One region of the Streptomyces sp. NBC_00005 genome, then DNA from elsewhere that is predicted to be linked to it. Evidence: riboswitches for the same ligand, from Rfam matches in the RefSeq annotation. Region 1 holds a riboswitch; each other region holds the start of a gene.
What was found. Region 1 has a riboswitch for cyclic di-AMP ahead of OG303_RS43635 (NlpC/P60 family protein). Riboswitches for the same ligand answer to the same signal wherever they lie in the genome.

Region 1 (3,665 bases):
GGACCTCGACGAGGGCGCGTCCGCCGAGGGCGTCGCGTACGTGCGGGTCGACCACCCGGTCTTCCGGCAGCGCGAGGCGCAGATCCAGACGATGCTCGGCCGCCGACTCCCGTGGGCGGCCTCGCAGTTCACCGAGCTGCTGGTGTCACGACTCGACCGGCGTTCCTGAACTCCTCACGCGGGACGCACGGCGATGCGGATCGCCGCCTCCCCGGCGTTGTGGATCGACTCCTCACGGATGACCGAGCCCGGGCCGGGCGCGTGGATCATCATGCCGTTGCCGGTGTACAGGCCGACGTGGCTGAAGTTGTCGTGGAAGAAGATCAGGTCCCCGGGGCGGCTCTCCGCGAGCGGGATCACCGTGCCGGTGCTCGCCTGCTCGTACGTGCTGCGCGGCAGCGCGACCCCGGAGGCCTTCCAGGCGGCCTGGGTGAGTCCGGCGTTGTCGTACGACTCCGGTCCGACCGCACCCCACAGGCACGGCCTGCCGATCTGCGCGCGGGCGAAGGCGATCGCCCGGTCGGCCTTGGTGCCGACGTGCGTCTCCAAGGCGGGTACGCCGGTGTCGAGCACGCTCGGCTGCATGCGCCACTCCTCGACCGCGGGCACCCCGGTGTCGAGCACGCTCGGCTGCTGGAACCGCCATTCCTCGGCCGCGGGTACGCCGGTGTCGAGCACGCTCGGCTGCCGCATGCGCCATTCCTCGGACATGGGCGCGCCCATGTCGAGAACCGTCGGCTGCTGCAGCCGCCACGCCTCCTCGGCGGCACGACGAGCCTGGTCGGCCGGATCCTGCCAGGCCAACTGGGGCTGCTGCTGGGCCGCGAGGGCCGCGCGCGGCAGGGAGGTCTGCCGGGCGGTGTACCGGTACAGCAGCTCACTGGCCGCCGCGATCTTGCGCTGGCTCTGCTGCTTGGAGTTCCGCAGCAAGGTCTGCTTCGACTCGGGGGCGGCCGCGGTCGGGGCCGGGACGGCTTCCTGGCGGGGCTGCGGTACGGCGGGGAGCGCGGCCGTGGGGCCGGCGGTCAGCTCGGCCACGGGACGGCGGGTCCCCGCGGCGGGCAGCTCGGCCATGGGTCGGCCGGCCGCCTCCAGCTCCAGGCCGGGACGGCTGCCCGACGGGCGCTCCGCCGGACGCCGCGTCGGCCGGGGCTCGGCCGAGCGGGCCGGCATACGGTCGGCCGGCAGTACCGCCGGAAGCGTCGGACCCAGCGACGCACGCGCCCCGTCGAACCACTGCCGGGACACGGCGTCGAGAGCGGGGTCCGAGCGCCTGCGATCACTGCCCGGGGCGGTGGGCGGCCGCGGTCCCAGTAACTGGGCCCGGGTGAAGTTGAAGTTGCCGGTGTCGCTCTCGGCCTGGTCGTAGAGGCTGCTCACCCGCTGCCGGACGTCTTCGCGGCTGGGGCCCTCGTCCCCTGTCATCGGTGCGGCGTCGGCGGTCTGCGAGAACAGGGCCACCGAGGTGAGGGCAGCGGTCGCGAGGGCGGAGTTGCGCACACCTGGGAGGCCGAGGCCTCCGGGGCGCGACGATCGTTCCGGCGCCATGGGAGCCGTACTCCTTCCGTACTCCGCCTACCGAGTTAGCTGTCGGGTTCGGGCGGTCATTTCCGGAAGGCATGCCCTACGACCCTTGCCCCGAAGGGCAGTTGGGCCGATTCACCCCATTGTTCGGTTGGGTCCCCGGCTCCGGCTGCCACGAGGGCGCACCGGACTCGGCGGAGGCCGCGCGTCCCGGCGGGGTTCGCCGGAGGGACTCGTGCGGCCTGATGCCACGCTAGCCAACTTGTGCGCCCCGTGTGAAGGTTGAAGGCCGGAATGTCCGATACGCTTTTGTGACCTTCGTCGTAATGCACCGTCAGATCGGTGTCTCGTGCACGGAGTGAGTCCGGACGGCGACCGACAGTCGCGGTCGAACGGGCTCGGGGACGCGGGCGGACGGGATCAGGAACGCGGGCCGTCGCTCTCGGTCTCGCGCTCGGCGTCCCGCTGCTTGATGCGGGCCGTCTCCTTGCGGACCTCGGCCTGGGTGGCGCGCTCCTTCTGCAGCCACTCGGGCTGCTCCTGCTTCAGGGCGTCGATCTGCTCGGTGGTGAGGGCCTCGGTGACCCCGCCGCGGGCGAGACCCGCGATGGAGACGCCCAGCTTCGCCGCGACCACCGGACGGGGGTGCGGACCGTTGGCCCGCAGCTCACGCAGCCACTCGGGCGGGTTGGCCTGGAGCTCGTCGAGCTGGGTGCGCGAGATGACACCCTCACGGAACTCGGCGGGGGTGGCCTCGAGGTACACACCCAGCTTCTTCGCCGCCGTGGTGGGCTTCATCGTCTGGGTGGTCTGGTGCGACTTCATGGTGTCCAGGGTATCGACCGGGGACGGGACCTCCGACCACGGCCGATACCCTGGCCGGGTGACAGGCTCCGAAGCATCCCCAGCGTTCCGGCTCGCGTACGTCCCGGGGGCGACGCCCGCCAAGTGGGTGCGGATCTGGAACGAGCGCCTGCCCGACATCCCGCTGACCCTCCTCGCCGTACCGGGCCCCGACGTGTCCGGCGTGCTGCGTGCCGGTGGCGCCGACGCGGGACTCGTGCGGCTGCCGGTGGACCGTACGTACTTCAGCGCCATCCCCCTCTACACGGAGACGACGGTCGTCGTGGTCCCCAAGGACCACGTGATCACAGCGGCGGACGAGGTGAGCGTCGAGGACCTCGCGGACGAGGTCCTCTTCCACCCGCTCGACGACGTCTTCGACTGGGACCGGCCGCCGGGCGAGCCCGCCTTCGAGCGCCCCGCCACCACCGAGGACGCCGTCGAACTCGTCGCGGCGGGCGTCGGCCTCCTCGTCGTCCCCCAGTCGCTGGCCCGCCTCCACCACCGCAAGGACCTCACGTACCGGCCGCTCGTGGACGCCCCCGAGTCGAGCATCGCCCTGGCGTGGCCCGAGGAGGCGACCACAGAGTTGGTCGAGGACTTCATCGGGATCGTCCGCGGCCGCACGGTCAACAGCTCCCGGGGCCGCAAGGCGACGGAGCCGGAGCCGGAGCCCAAGGGCAAGGCCGGCGACACGGCCGGTGCCCGGCGCAAGCCCGCAGCGGGGAAGGCGGCCGGGAAGACGGCGGGACGCAACCCGCGTGCCGGATCCGGCGTCTCCCAAGGCGCCAAGCGCAGGAAGCCTCGCCGCCGGGCGTAGCCCTCGGGTGGAGTGGCGCCGCCCTGTGCGGCACGGGCCACTTTTACCTGGTCAGGGGGAGTTTTGCTTCGCAGGGGGATGCGGTGCGCGGACGGCGTCGCGGACAGGCTGCGCGCTGACGGGCTGTTGGGCGCCCCGGTCGACCACCGGGGGCGCAGGCAGCCGCGCGGCGGATGGTGGTGGGCGGCGGCGTTCGTCGGGCGCACGCTGCGGGGCGAGTGGCAGGGCATCGTGGTCGATCCGGTGCGGCAGCTCATGAGTCGTGGGCTGCCCGCGCTGTCCCTGGCGTTCGTGGCCGCCTTCGGTGTCATCTTCTTCCACGCGCTGGCGCAACGGCCGACCGGTGCGGTGGTGGTGCGGATCCTCGGCGGCGTCAAGGCCGACCTGCCGTGGTGGCTGGCCCTGCTGCGCACGCCGGTGTCGCTGTACGTCCCGGCCCTGGATCTGCCCGTGTGGGCGGGGATCACGCAGCTGTTCC
Region 2 (3,665 bases), 370 kb from region 1:
ATCATAACGTCACGTACGTCCTGTACATTTCTTACAGACGCAGAAGGAGGGGTACCGATGACCCGACCGTCCGCCCGCTACGTCCTGCCCGAGTTCACCGAACGCACGAGCTTCGGCAGCAGGACGATGGATCCGTACTCGAAGCTGCTGGAGGAGCGGATCGTCTTCCTCGGGACGCAGATCGACGACACCTCGGCGAACGACGTGATGGCGCAGTTCATGCACCTCGAGTACCAGGACCCCGACCGGGACATCTCGCTCTACATCAACTCCCCCGGCGGCTCGTTCACCGCCATGTCGGCGCTCTACGACACCTTGCAGTTCGTCAGCTGCGACGTGGAGACGATCTGCCTGGGCCAGGCCGGTTCGTCCGCCGCGGTGCTGCTGGGGGCGGGCACGCCGGGCAAGCGGTTCGCGCTGCCGGGCGCGCGCGTGGTGATCCATCAGCCGGCGCTGGCCGAGCCGGTGCAGGGGCAGGCGAGCGATCTGGCCATCCAGGCCGAGGAGTTGGGCCGGATGCGGACCCGGCTCGAGGAGATGCTCGTACGGCACACGGGGCGCAGCCCGGAGCAAGTGAGCGCGGACATCGAGCGGGACAAGATCCTGGACGCCCAAGGAGCGGTCGACTACGGGCTGGTGGACCGGATCATCCCCAGCCGCAGGGCCACCCTCGCCCCGCCCACCGGGCGGTGAGCGGCCGGTGCTCCCACCCGAACTTCCGCCGCTGCCCGCACTGACGCGCGCCGAGGGCGAGTTGATCGACCGTTATCTCGACGTGGTCGACCTGCTCGGCCGCATCAACCCGGCGCACCACGGGGACACGTACCGCGGGCTGCGCGCCGCGCAGGCGCTGGTGAGCAAGGCGGCCGAGCTGCGCGACGCCCTGGCGCTGATGCACCAGCGGGGCGAGACCGAGGTGCACGCCCCGACGCTGGGGCGGGCCCTGCGGGTCCTGGACGGGGAGCGGCGCACGGCCCGGGTCACCGTGCCGCCGCAGTCCGACAGTTGACGTACCGGCGACGGGTCCGGACGCCTCCCCCGGCGGCGAAGCGTCCGGACCGGCGTTCAAACGGACCAAATGATGTACCGCCTTTTGGAGTAGACGCGGCTCCTTTTTCGCGACCGTCAGGGTTGCGCAACGCGCGTGGTCCGAGGGCGGAATGAGGTGTTCCGCCGCAGGTCCGAGCCTCCTCGGGGGCCTCAACGCCCGTTCGAACACGGGGGTGTCCACCCGAACGGGTGAGTGGTGAGTAACAACACAAACCCCCGGTTCCGTTGGGAAATTCGGACATCCGTGAGCCAAGATCCCTGTCTGACGACAAGACCCCGCCACAACGGCGGGGCGATCCGGGCGGACGCCGAGTCCTGCCGCCGCCCGGATGACCGGTCGACAGGAGTGGATCGGCAGGAGTGGAGGACCCAAGCACGACGGGTCGCCGGAACGGTCACGCCATGGCCGGGTCGAGCAGCCCTTGGGGTGAAGCCGCAGCAGCGGCCGGGCAACTTCGCCAGCCCGAATCCGACAGGTCATCCTTCACAGGCGGCTGACGAAGGGTTGCGCATGACTGCGCTCAATCGTGTCCCGTCGCTGATGGCCCGGGCCGGTACGGCCTCGGCTCTGACCATCGCCGCCGTGGGCGGCTCCATCGTGGTCCCGGGCGTCGCTTCCGACGCCGCGGCCGCCACGTCAGCGACGAAGGCACTTCAGATCGCGGCCTCCAAAAAAGGCTCCCCGTACAAGTGGGGCGCCACAGGACCGCGCCGGTTCGACTGCTCCGGGCTCACGCTGTACTCGTTCAAGAAGGCGGGCAAGAAACTGCCCCGCACGGCGGCCCAGCAGTACAACAAGACCCACCACATCTCGTCGAAGAGCCGCAAGGCCGGAGACCTCGTGTTCTTCCACTCGGGCTCCAGCGTCTACCACGTGGGCATCTACGCCGGGAAGGGGAAGATCTGGCACGCCCCGAAGACCGGGGACGTCGTGAAGCTCCAGAAGATCTGGACCAAGAGCGTCTGGTACGGCCGGGTCAGCTGACTCTCCCGTGAGGGCGGCGGCGACCTGACAGGCCGTCGCCCTCGCGGGTCCCGACCCGGGCCAGGCACCCGGACGGGGTGCTGCCCCTCTGCGCCCCTCCGTCGGCCCCTTCTACGGCTCCTGCTGCCCCGCTGCCGTCACGGGCTCCGCCTGCACGGTCCACGGCAGTTCGATGGAGACCGTCTTGCCGCCCTCCCGGGTGGGCCGCACCCGGAGTCTGCCGCCGCACTCGGCTGCCAGCCAGCGGATGATCACCATGCCTCGGCCGTTGTCCTGCTGGACGGCGGCCGGCAGCCGTTTCGGGAAGCGGGGGTGACTGTCGGTCACACCGATGCGCAGCTGTTCGTCACGGCGCAGCTCGATGTCCACCGTGAAGGTGGGTGACTGCCCGAAGGTGTGCTGTACGGCATTGGTGGCGAGTTCTGAGACGATGAGCCGGATGGTGTCGGCCGTTTCCGTGTCCGCGGGCAGCCCCCATTCGGCCAGAGTTGTGACCACGTAACCGCGGGCCGCGGCGACCGAGGCGGGTTCGCTCGGCAGAGTGACGGATGCTTCCAGATGGTCTGCCATGGCGCGGTCGTCCCTTTCCCACGGGACCGGAGTCCGACACGGAGCGGATGGTTCGAGTACGGTCCCGGACTGGTGCTTCGTCGCCAGAGTGCCATTAGCGCACCGGTCACGGGTGGCGATCCACCAAGATATGCATATATCTGTCGCTCAAAGCGGTGAACTCTGCGACGGGAGACCGTATTTGGGTGGCCCGGAAGGAGTAAGGAGAAGCGCATGCAGCACGGTCCCGTGGTGCGCCGCCGGAAGCTGGGCGCCGAACTGCGTGCGTTGCGCACGAGTGTGGGGCTCACCAGTGGTGAGGCGGCCCGGCTCGTGGGCTGGCACCAGTCGAAGGTGAGCCGGATCGAGACGGGCGCCAGCGGGGTGAAACCGGCCGATGTGCGGTTACTCCTGGACGCCTACGCCGTCTCCGACGCCCAACTCCGGGAGCTGGTACTGGTGTTGGCGGGTTCCGACGAGGGAGGCGGACGGCATCACTGGTGGCACGCCTATCGCGGCGTACTGCCGCCGACCTACCGGGACTTCATCAGTCTGGAGTCCCAGGCGAGCGCGATGAGCACGCTGGAGACGTCCGTCGTACCCGGTCTCCTGCAGACACCCGACTACGCACGTGCGGTGACCCGGGCAGCGGCCGGCGGGCTGGACGACGAGCGGCTCGACGCCCTGGTCGAAGTGCGGCTGGCCAGGCAGGACGTACTGCGTTCGGATCCGCCGCTGGAGCTGAGCGCGGTGCTGGACGAGGCGGTGCTGCGCCGGGAGATCGGCGGCCCCGACGTCATGGCGCACCAGCTCCAACGGCTCCTCGACACGGCGCACTTGCCTCAAGTGCGGCTTCAGGTACTGCCGTTCGCTGCCGGTGCGCATGTCGGCGTCACCGGGCCTTTCGTAATCTTCTCGTTTTCGAGCACTTCTGATCTGGACGTGGTTGTTCTCGACCACTTGACGAGTAGCCTCTACCTCGAACGGAAAGAAGACCTCCAGGCCTATACGGAGGCCTTCAACGCCCTTCAGTTCCACGCCCTTTCGCCCGAGGACTCGTTGGATTACATCGCCGGGATAG
Region 3 (3,665 bases), 3.2 Mb from region 1:
CGTCCAGGGTCTCGGTCAGCGAGCCGATCTGGTTCACCTTGACGAGCAGGGCGTTGGCGCTGCCCTCCTCGATGCCGCGGGCCAGGCGCTCCGGGTTGGTGACGAACAGGTCGTCGCCGACGATCTGGACCTTGTCGCCCAGCTTGTCGGTGATGACCTTCCAGCCGGCCCAGTCGTCCTCGAACAGCGGGTCCTCGATGGAGACGAGCGGGTAGGCCGCCACGAGCTCCTCGTAGTACTCGGTCATCTCGGCGGCCGAGCGGGACTTGCCCTCGAACTCGTACTTGCCGTCCTTGTAGAACTCGGACGCGGCGACGTCGAGCGCGAGCCCGATCTGCTCGCCGGGGATGTAACCGGCCTGCTTGATGGCCTCGATGATGAGGTCGAGCGCGGCGCGGTTGGACTCCAGGTTCGGGGCGAAGCCGCCCTCGTCGCCGAGGCCGGTGGACAGGCCCTTGGTCTTCAGCACCTTCTTGAGGGTGTGGTAGACCTCGGCGCCCCAGCGCAGCGCCTCGGAGAAGGACTCCGCGCCGATCGGGGCGATCATGAACTCCTGGATGTCCACGTTGGAGTCGGCGTGCGAGCCGCCGTTCAGGATGTTCATCATCGGCACTGGCAGGAGGTGCGCGTTCGGGCCGCCCAGGTAGCGGAAGAGCGGGAGGTCGCTGGCCTCGGAGGCGGCGTGGGCGACGGCGAGCGAGACGCCGAGGATGGCGTTGGCGCCGAGGGAGGCCTTGTTGTCGGTGGCGTCCAGGTCGAACATCGCCTGGTCGATCAGGCGCTGCTCGGTGGCGTCGTAGCCGACGAGCTCCGGGCCGATCTGCTCGATGACGGCGAGGACGGCCTTCTCGACACCCTTGCCCTGGTAGCGGTTCGGGTCACCGTCGCGGAGCTCGATGGCCTCGAAGGCACCCGTGGAGGCGCCGGACGGGACGGCGGCACGACCCGTGCTGCCGTCGTCGAGGCCGACCTCGACCTCGACCGTGGGGTTGCCTCGGGAGTCCAGGATTTCCCGGGCTACGACGACGTCGATGGACGGCACGAGCATCTCCTTCTTCAATGTGACGCGGCTACGCAGTACCGCAGTGGGCTCTGCGAGACGAGCCTAACCGGCTCGGGCCGATCGGCCAGCCGGTCGACCATCCCTTGGGCAGAACCGAGAGTAAATTGTTTCCGAACGGAACAAAAACCCACGTGGAAGCACACACAAAAAGCCCCGCCCCGGTGCGTACGGGGGAACACGCACCGAGGCGGGGAGCCCGTGGGGACGGGGGAGGCCCTCACGTGCCTCCACTATGAAGGACACGGATGTGTGGGACCTGTGGTTCAGCTACCAGCCGCACCAGTACTTCAGGTGCGGCCGCCGGCCCGCGACTACTTCAGGTGCAGCTGCTGGCCCGGGTAGATGAGGTCGGCGTCCGAGACGATGTCCTTGTTCAGCTTGAACAGCTTCTGCCAGCCGCCCTTGACGTCGTGCTTCTCGGCGATCGTGCTGAGGGTGTCACCCTTGACGACCTTGTACTCGCCGTCGCCCTTCTTGACCTTCTTGCCGGTCGGGGTGGTGACGGTCTTCTGGCTCTTGGCGGCCGGGCGCTCGGCGGAGCGGGAGGCGGCCTGCGAGTCGGACGAGCGGCTGGAGTCCGAGGAGCTGCTGCTCGAGGCGCTGCTGCCGTTGTAGGCGGCGCTGGACAGGCCCGTGCCGCAGACCGGCCAGGCACCCTTGCCCTGCGCGGCGAGGACCTTCTCGGCGACGGTTATCTGCTGCGCCTTGCTGGCCTGGTTGGCCTGGGCGGCGTACTGCGTACCGCCGTAGGCGGCCCAGGTGGAGGCGGAGAACTGGAGACCGCCGTAGTAGCCGTTACCGGTGTTGATGGACCAGTTGCCACCGGACTCGCACTGGGCGACCGTGTCCCACTCGGAGGCGGTGGCGGCAGAGGCGTTGCCGGCCGCCATCAGCGGGGCGGCGATGGCGACACCGGTGACGCCGGCCAGAGCGGCGACGCGGGTGGCCTTGGACGGGCGACGGTGCTTGCCCTTGCCGGAAAACAGCATGGTTGATCCCCTCACCGACGCCTGCGAGGTGAGCTGTCGGGTTCGGGCCGGTTGAGTTGCCCGGCCGCGCACCTCCCGGTGCACGGCTTAACCCCAAGCCGGTTCCAGCTCAACTGCTGGGCCCGGCACTTACCTTGGGTCCCCCGCTCCTGCCTACGGCGCTGTTAAGCGACGACTGTTCCCGTACGGCCGCTGGCAGGATTCGGCGTTGCGACAGACGGGGCTCGGGTTGCCGAGCGGTGTTGACCGTAGCCACGGAATCCGGGGAATTTCAAAGACGATCAGGGCTTCTGAGACTCATCCCACACTTTCACCAAAGCGGACATTAAGCCCGAAGTGTGACGCGAACTCTCGTTGTTTTTCGCCCTATTCGCTACCGAGTCGCAGGGTCTGACCGGCGACGATGCGGTTCGGGTCGGTACCGATGGCCTTCTTGTTCTTCGCGTAGAGCGCCCGCCATCCGCCGTCCAGGTCAAGGGAGTCGGCGATGGAGGCGAGAGTGTCGCCGGCCTGGACCCTGTACGAGCCGTCCGCACCGCTGTCGGCCTTGGACTTGTCGGCCTTGGACTTGTCGGACGCGTCGCCGTTGGCGCCGCGGTGGCGGCCGGTGCCGATCGCGCCGGTGTCGACGAGACTCCAAGAGCCCACCGCCTGCTCGGAGTTGTCCGAGTCGTCACCCTTTGTCTTGTTCGTGGATGAGCCGCCACTCCCCTGCGAGTCACCCGCGGCCGTCTCGGACGGGGAGGTGGAGGGCGAGGCAGATGAGCTGGATTCGGTGGAGTTGTCCGCTGTGTCCGCAGATGCGGAAGGGGAAGTGCTGGAGGCCGAATCGGAGGGCGAGTCGGACGATGAACTCGAGGAGGAATCCGACGAAGAGGAATCACCGGACGTATCGCTCGACGAGTTGGACAACCCAGCAGAGTCGGATGCACCGGATGAATCAGACGAGTCGGACGAACCAGAAATCCCGTCCAGAACACCCGTGTCGACGTCCGCCGAATCCGAGTCCTTGCTCAGCCCCGAGGTCAGTCCGCAGGTGTGGAACGCGCCGACGCCCTGGTCGTCCAGGAGCTTCTCGGCGACGGCTATCTGCTGGTTGCGGCTGGCCAGGTCGGCGCTGGGCGCGTAGTCGAGGCCGCCGTACCTGTCCCAGTGCTCCTGGGTCAACTGGAGCCCGCCGTAGAACCCGTTGCCGCTGTTCTCGCTCCAGGCGCCGTCGGTCTCGCACTTCGCGACCTTGTCCCACGTGGTGCCGTCGGCAGCGCTGGCGCCGCTTGCGGCGAGGAGTGGGATCGCGATGGCGGAGCCGGTCACTCCGGCCGCGACGAGCAGAGCCGGAGCCTGACGGGGGCGACGGTGTCGACCGTTCCCGGAGAGCATGCAGGGGCCTTTCGCGAGACAGCAGTGACCGGCGCGGCGCATGGTGCCCGGCACCGCGCTGGTCCGTGAACGTATCGGCTGCCGATCACTTGTCACAAGTTAATGCCGCGTAGATCACGTGAAGATCACAGACTTGAGCGCGTGTCACCTTTGACCGGTTCTCTGCGGCCGCGCATGCACCGGCCCGCTCCCGATACGGTCGTTGCGTGAACGTCCCCAACGCCGTCCCCGAA
Region 4 (3,665 bases), 6.3 Mb from region 1:
GCTGTCGCCGCGGGCCACTGCGTCGACGATCGCGCCGTGCTCCGCCCAGGACTCCACGGGGTTGGCGGGCGCCTCCACGGCGTACATCCAGGCGATCTTGTGGCGCAGCTGGGTCAGCATCGAGGTCAAGGCGGGGCTGCCGGAGGCCTGGGCGAGCGTCTCGTGGAACCAACCCCCCAGGGAGCGCAGATCCTCGCTGTTGCCCCTCCTGGCCCGCTCCTGGCCCAGTCTGACCAGGCCGCGCAGCACCTTGAGGTGGGCCTCGGTGCGCCGCTGGGCGGCCCGGGAGGCGCCGAGCGGCTCCAGGAGCATGCGCATCTCCAGCAGGTCGGAGGCCTCCTGCTCGGTCGGCTCCGCGACGCACGCGCCCGCGTGCCGCCGGGTCACCACGAAGCCCTCCGCCTCCAGGGTGCGCAGCGCCTCGCGGACGGGCACGCGCGAGACGCCGTAGCGGCGCGCGAGGAGTTCCTCGGTGAGCCGGCTGCCGCGCTCGTAGACACCGGCGACGATGTCGTCCCGGATCGCCGTGCACACCGAGTGCGCCGGAATACGCATGACCGACCTCCGACTTAATCCCCGTGAAACGTCGATGATTGACGTGTGTTCCGTGACTCTATTGCACGGAGCCGGAATTTCCGATGGCGGGCCGGAATCCATGGATATTTTTTGGACAGCGGGGCACCAGAAAAGCCGAAAACCCCGGCTCGGGAGCCGGGGTCTCAGGGGATCTTGCGGTTCGTCGTCAGACGTTCACGCCGTGCGAGCGCAGGTAGGCGACGGGGTCGATGTCCGAGCCGTACTCGGGCGTCGTACGGGCCTCGAAGTGCAGGTGCGGTCCGGTGACGTTGCCGGTCGCGCCGGAGAGGGCTATCTGCTGGCCCGGGGTGACCGTCTGGCCCACCGAGACACCGATGGACGACAGGTGGCCGTACTGGGTGTACGTGCCGTCGTGCATCTTGATCACGACCTGGTTGCCGTAGGAACCGCCCCAGCCCGTCTCGACGACGGTGCCGGAGCCGACCGCGTGGACGGTCGTGCCGGTCGCGGCGTGGAAGTCGATGCCGGTGTGGCTGCCGGAGGACCAGAGGGAGCCACCGGTCTTGTAGCCGGTCGAGACATACGAGTTGGAGATCGGCGCGACGAAGGTGTTGAGGCGCTTGCGCTCGGCCTCGCGGGCGGCCCGCTCCTTGGCCTCGCGCTCCGCCTTGGCCTTCGCGGCGGCCTTCTTGCGCTCCGCCTCCTCGGCCGCCTTCTTGCGGGCGGCCTCCTCGGCGGCCTGCTTCTGGGCATCGGCCTGGGCGTCGATCTTGTCGGCGATCGCGTCGCCGATGGTGATGACGGGGGTGAGGCCGGTCTGCTCGACGGAGCTCTCGGCGGCGAGCGCCGGGGCGGCGAGGGTGCCGATGACACCGGTGGTGGCGAGGGCCGCGACGCCGGCGGCGCGCGTGCTGGTGCGGTGCATCCGGCTGGGACGACGGTGCTTCCCGGTGGCGCGGGTGAACGCCATGTAGTGGCTGGTCCTTTCCTTCCTTCTCGCCTACCGGGTTAGCTGACGGGTTCGGAGCAGGAAGGTCTCCTACGGACCCCCTCGCTGCGCGCGCGGGCGTCCGATTCACCCCAGGGACTACGTGGGTCCCCGGCTCCCCTGGCTCGCGCCGTACGGGGACTCGGCGATGGCTGTCCGGTTGCCGCGGATGCGGCTCGGTGCCTGACGGACAGCCCGGACGACGCTAAGCGGGGCGACTTTCAATCCCCAAACGGATCACGCGTTTTGTAGCGCATGCCACAGGTCAGACAGGCAACCTCTCCCCCAATTCGGACATTAGGGGGCCCTGGTGACTCATCAGTCACCAGGGCCCCTGCGCGCGTGTGCGCCGACCGATCCTCTACTCGGCCGTCACGACGGTGACTTCGCCGATCCCGAGGGCCTCGACGGGCTCCTTGATCGCGGCCGCGTCACCGACGAGGACCGTCACCAGGCGGTCCACCGGGAAGGCGCTCACGGCCGCCGCGGTGGCCTCCACGGTGCCGGTCGCGGCGAGCTGCTGGTACAGCGTCGCCTGGAAGTCGTCCGGCAGGTGCTGCTCGACCTGGTCGGCCAGCGTGCTCGCCACGGCCGCCGCGGTCTCGTACTTGAGCGGCGCGACCCCGACGAGGTTCTGCACGGCGACGTCGCGCTCGGCGTCGGTCAGGCCCCCTTCGGCGAGCGTGCGCAGCACGGTCCACAGGTCCTGCAGGGCCGGTCCCGTGTTGGGGGTGTCGACGGAGCCGCTGATCGCGAGCATCGCGGCACCGGAGCCGTCCGGGGCGGACCTGAGTACCTGGCCGAACGCGCGCACACCGTAGGTGTAGCCCTTTTCCTCACGCAGGACGCGGTCCAGACGGGAGGTGAGCGTGCCGCCCAGGCAGTACGTGCCGAGCACCTGCGCGGGCCACACGCGGTCGTGCCGGTCGGGGCCGACGCGGCCGATGAGCAACTGCGTCTGGACGGCGCCGGGACGGTCCACGACGATCACGCGCCCGGTGTCGTCTGCCGTCACCGGAGGCACAGGACGGGGCTCGGCCTTGGAGCCCGTCCACGCGCCCAGGGTGTCCCCGAGCAGCTCGTCCAGGTCGATGCCGGTGAGGTCGCCGACGACGACCGCGGTGGCCGTGGCGGGCCTGACGTGCCGGTCGTAGTACGCGCGTACGGCCGCGGCGTCGATCTTCTCGACCGTCTCCTCGGTGCCCTGACGCGGGCGCGACATACGCGAGTTCGCCGGGAACAGCTCCTTGGAGAGCTCCTTGGCGGCGCGGCGGGACGGGTTGGCCAGCTCGTGCGGGATCTCGTCCAGGCGGTTGCGGACGAGCCGCTCGACCTCGCTGTCGGCGAACGCCGGCGCCCTGAGCGCGTCGGCGAGCAGGCCGAGCGCCTTGGCGAGGCGGGAGGCCGGGACTTCGAGGCTGAGGCGGACGCCCGGGTGGTCGGCGTGCGCGTCGAGGGTGGCGCCGGCCCGCTCCAGCTCGGCCGCGAACTCCTCGGCGGAGTGCTTGTCGGTGCCCTCCGAGAAGGCGCGCGCCATGATCGTGGCGACGCCTTCGACGGCGGCCGGCTCGGCCTCCAGGGGCGCGTCCAGGAGCACCTCGACGGCGACGACCTGCTGGCCGGGGCGGTGGCAGCGCAGGACGGTCAGGCCGTTGCCGAGCGCACCGCGCTCCGGGGCCGGGAAGGCCCAGGGCCTGGCCTCGCCCGCCTGGGGCTGCGGGTGGAACTGCATCGTGGCGAGCTCGGTCACTTGGCCGCCTCCTCGTTCTCGTCGCGGGCTTCGATCGTGGCCTCCGCCTCGGGGTCTTCCGGGGGATCCGCGTCCTCCGCGGGCTCTCCCGAGACGGGCTCGTAGACGAGCACCGCGCGGTTGTCGGGGCGCAGGCGGGCCTTGGCGACCTCCTTGACCTCCTCGGGGGTCACCTCCAGGACGCGCTGGACGGCCGTCAGGGCGAGCTGCGGGTCGCCGAACAGGACGGCGTACCGGCACAGTTCGTCGGCGCGGCCCGCGACGGTGCCGAGCCGGTCCAGCCACTCGCGCTCCAACTGGGCCTGGGCGCGCTCCATTTCCTCGGCGGTGGGACCCTTCTCGGCGAACCGGGCGAGCTCCTCGTCGATGGCGGTCTCGATGACCGGCACC

Region 2: linked by a shared signal. The riboswitch ahead of OG303_RS41965 (C40 family peptidase) and the one ahead of OG303_RS43635 (NlpC/P60 family protein) in region 1 are both predicted to bind cyclic di-AMP.
Region 3: linked by a shared signal. The riboswitch ahead of OG303_RS29200 (transglycosylase family protein) and the one ahead of OG303_RS43635 (NlpC/P60 family protein) in region 1 are both predicted to bind cyclic di-AMP.
Region 4: linked by a shared signal. The riboswitch ahead of OG303_RS14845 (M23 family metallopeptidase) and the one ahead of OG303_RS43635 (NlpC/P60 family protein) in region 1 are both predicted to bind cyclic di-AMP.

The regions. Positions count from the first base shown of each region.
Region 1 is NZ_CP108316.1:9,559,280-9,562,944, forward strand. Features, by position in the region: gene OG303_RS43630 (LysR family transcriptional regulator) at 1-169, shown strand, start outside; gene OG303_RS43635 (NlpC/P60 family protein) at 175-1,548, opposite strand; cyclic di-AMP (ydaO/yuaA leader) riboswitch at 1,557-1,731, opposite strand; gene OG303_RS43640 (DUF5997 family protein) at 1,945-2,349, opposite strand; gene OG303_RS43645 (LysR family transcriptional regulator substrate-binding protein) at 2,408-3,187, shown strand; gene OG303_RS43650 (hypothetical protein) at 3,251-3,665, shown strand, end outside.
Region 2 is NZ_CP108316.1:9,187,817-9,191,481, reverse strand. Features, by position in the region: gene OG303_RS41975 (ATP-dependent Clp protease proteolytic subunit) at 58-693, shown strand; gene OG303_RS41970 (hypothetical protein) at 701-1,009, shown strand; cyclic di-AMP (ydaO/yuaA leader) riboswitch at 1,347-1,558, shown strand; gene OG303_RS41965 (C40 family peptidase) at 1,562-2,035, shown strand; gene OG303_RS41960 (ATP-binding protein) at 2,147-2,605, opposite strand; gene OG303_RS41955 (helix-turn-helix domain-containing protein) at 2,819-3,665, shown strand, end outside.
Region 3 is NZ_CP108316.1:6,339,724-6,343,388, reverse strand. Features, by position in the region: gene eno (phosphopyruvate hydratase) at 1-1,048, opposite strand, end outside; gene OG303_RS29200 (transglycosylase family protein) at 1,375-2,052, opposite strand; cyclic di-AMP (ydaO/yuaA leader) riboswitch at 2,056-2,223, opposite strand; gene OG303_RS29195 (transglycosylase family protein) at 2,419-3,432, opposite strand; gene OG303_RS29190 (cytochrome P450) at 3,639-3,665, shown strand, end outside.
Region 4 is NZ_CP108316.1:3,224,751-3,228,415, forward strand. Features, by position in the region: gene OG303_RS14840 (GntR family transcriptional regulator) at 1-555, opposite strand, end outside; gene OG303_RS14845 (M23 family metallopeptidase) at 743-1,507, opposite strand; cyclic di-AMP (ydaO/yuaA leader) riboswitch at 1,521-1,683, opposite strand; gene OG303_RS14850 (M16 family metallopeptidase) at 1,887-3,275, opposite strand; gene OG303_RS14855 (M16 family metallopeptidase) at 3,272-3,665, opposite strand, start outside.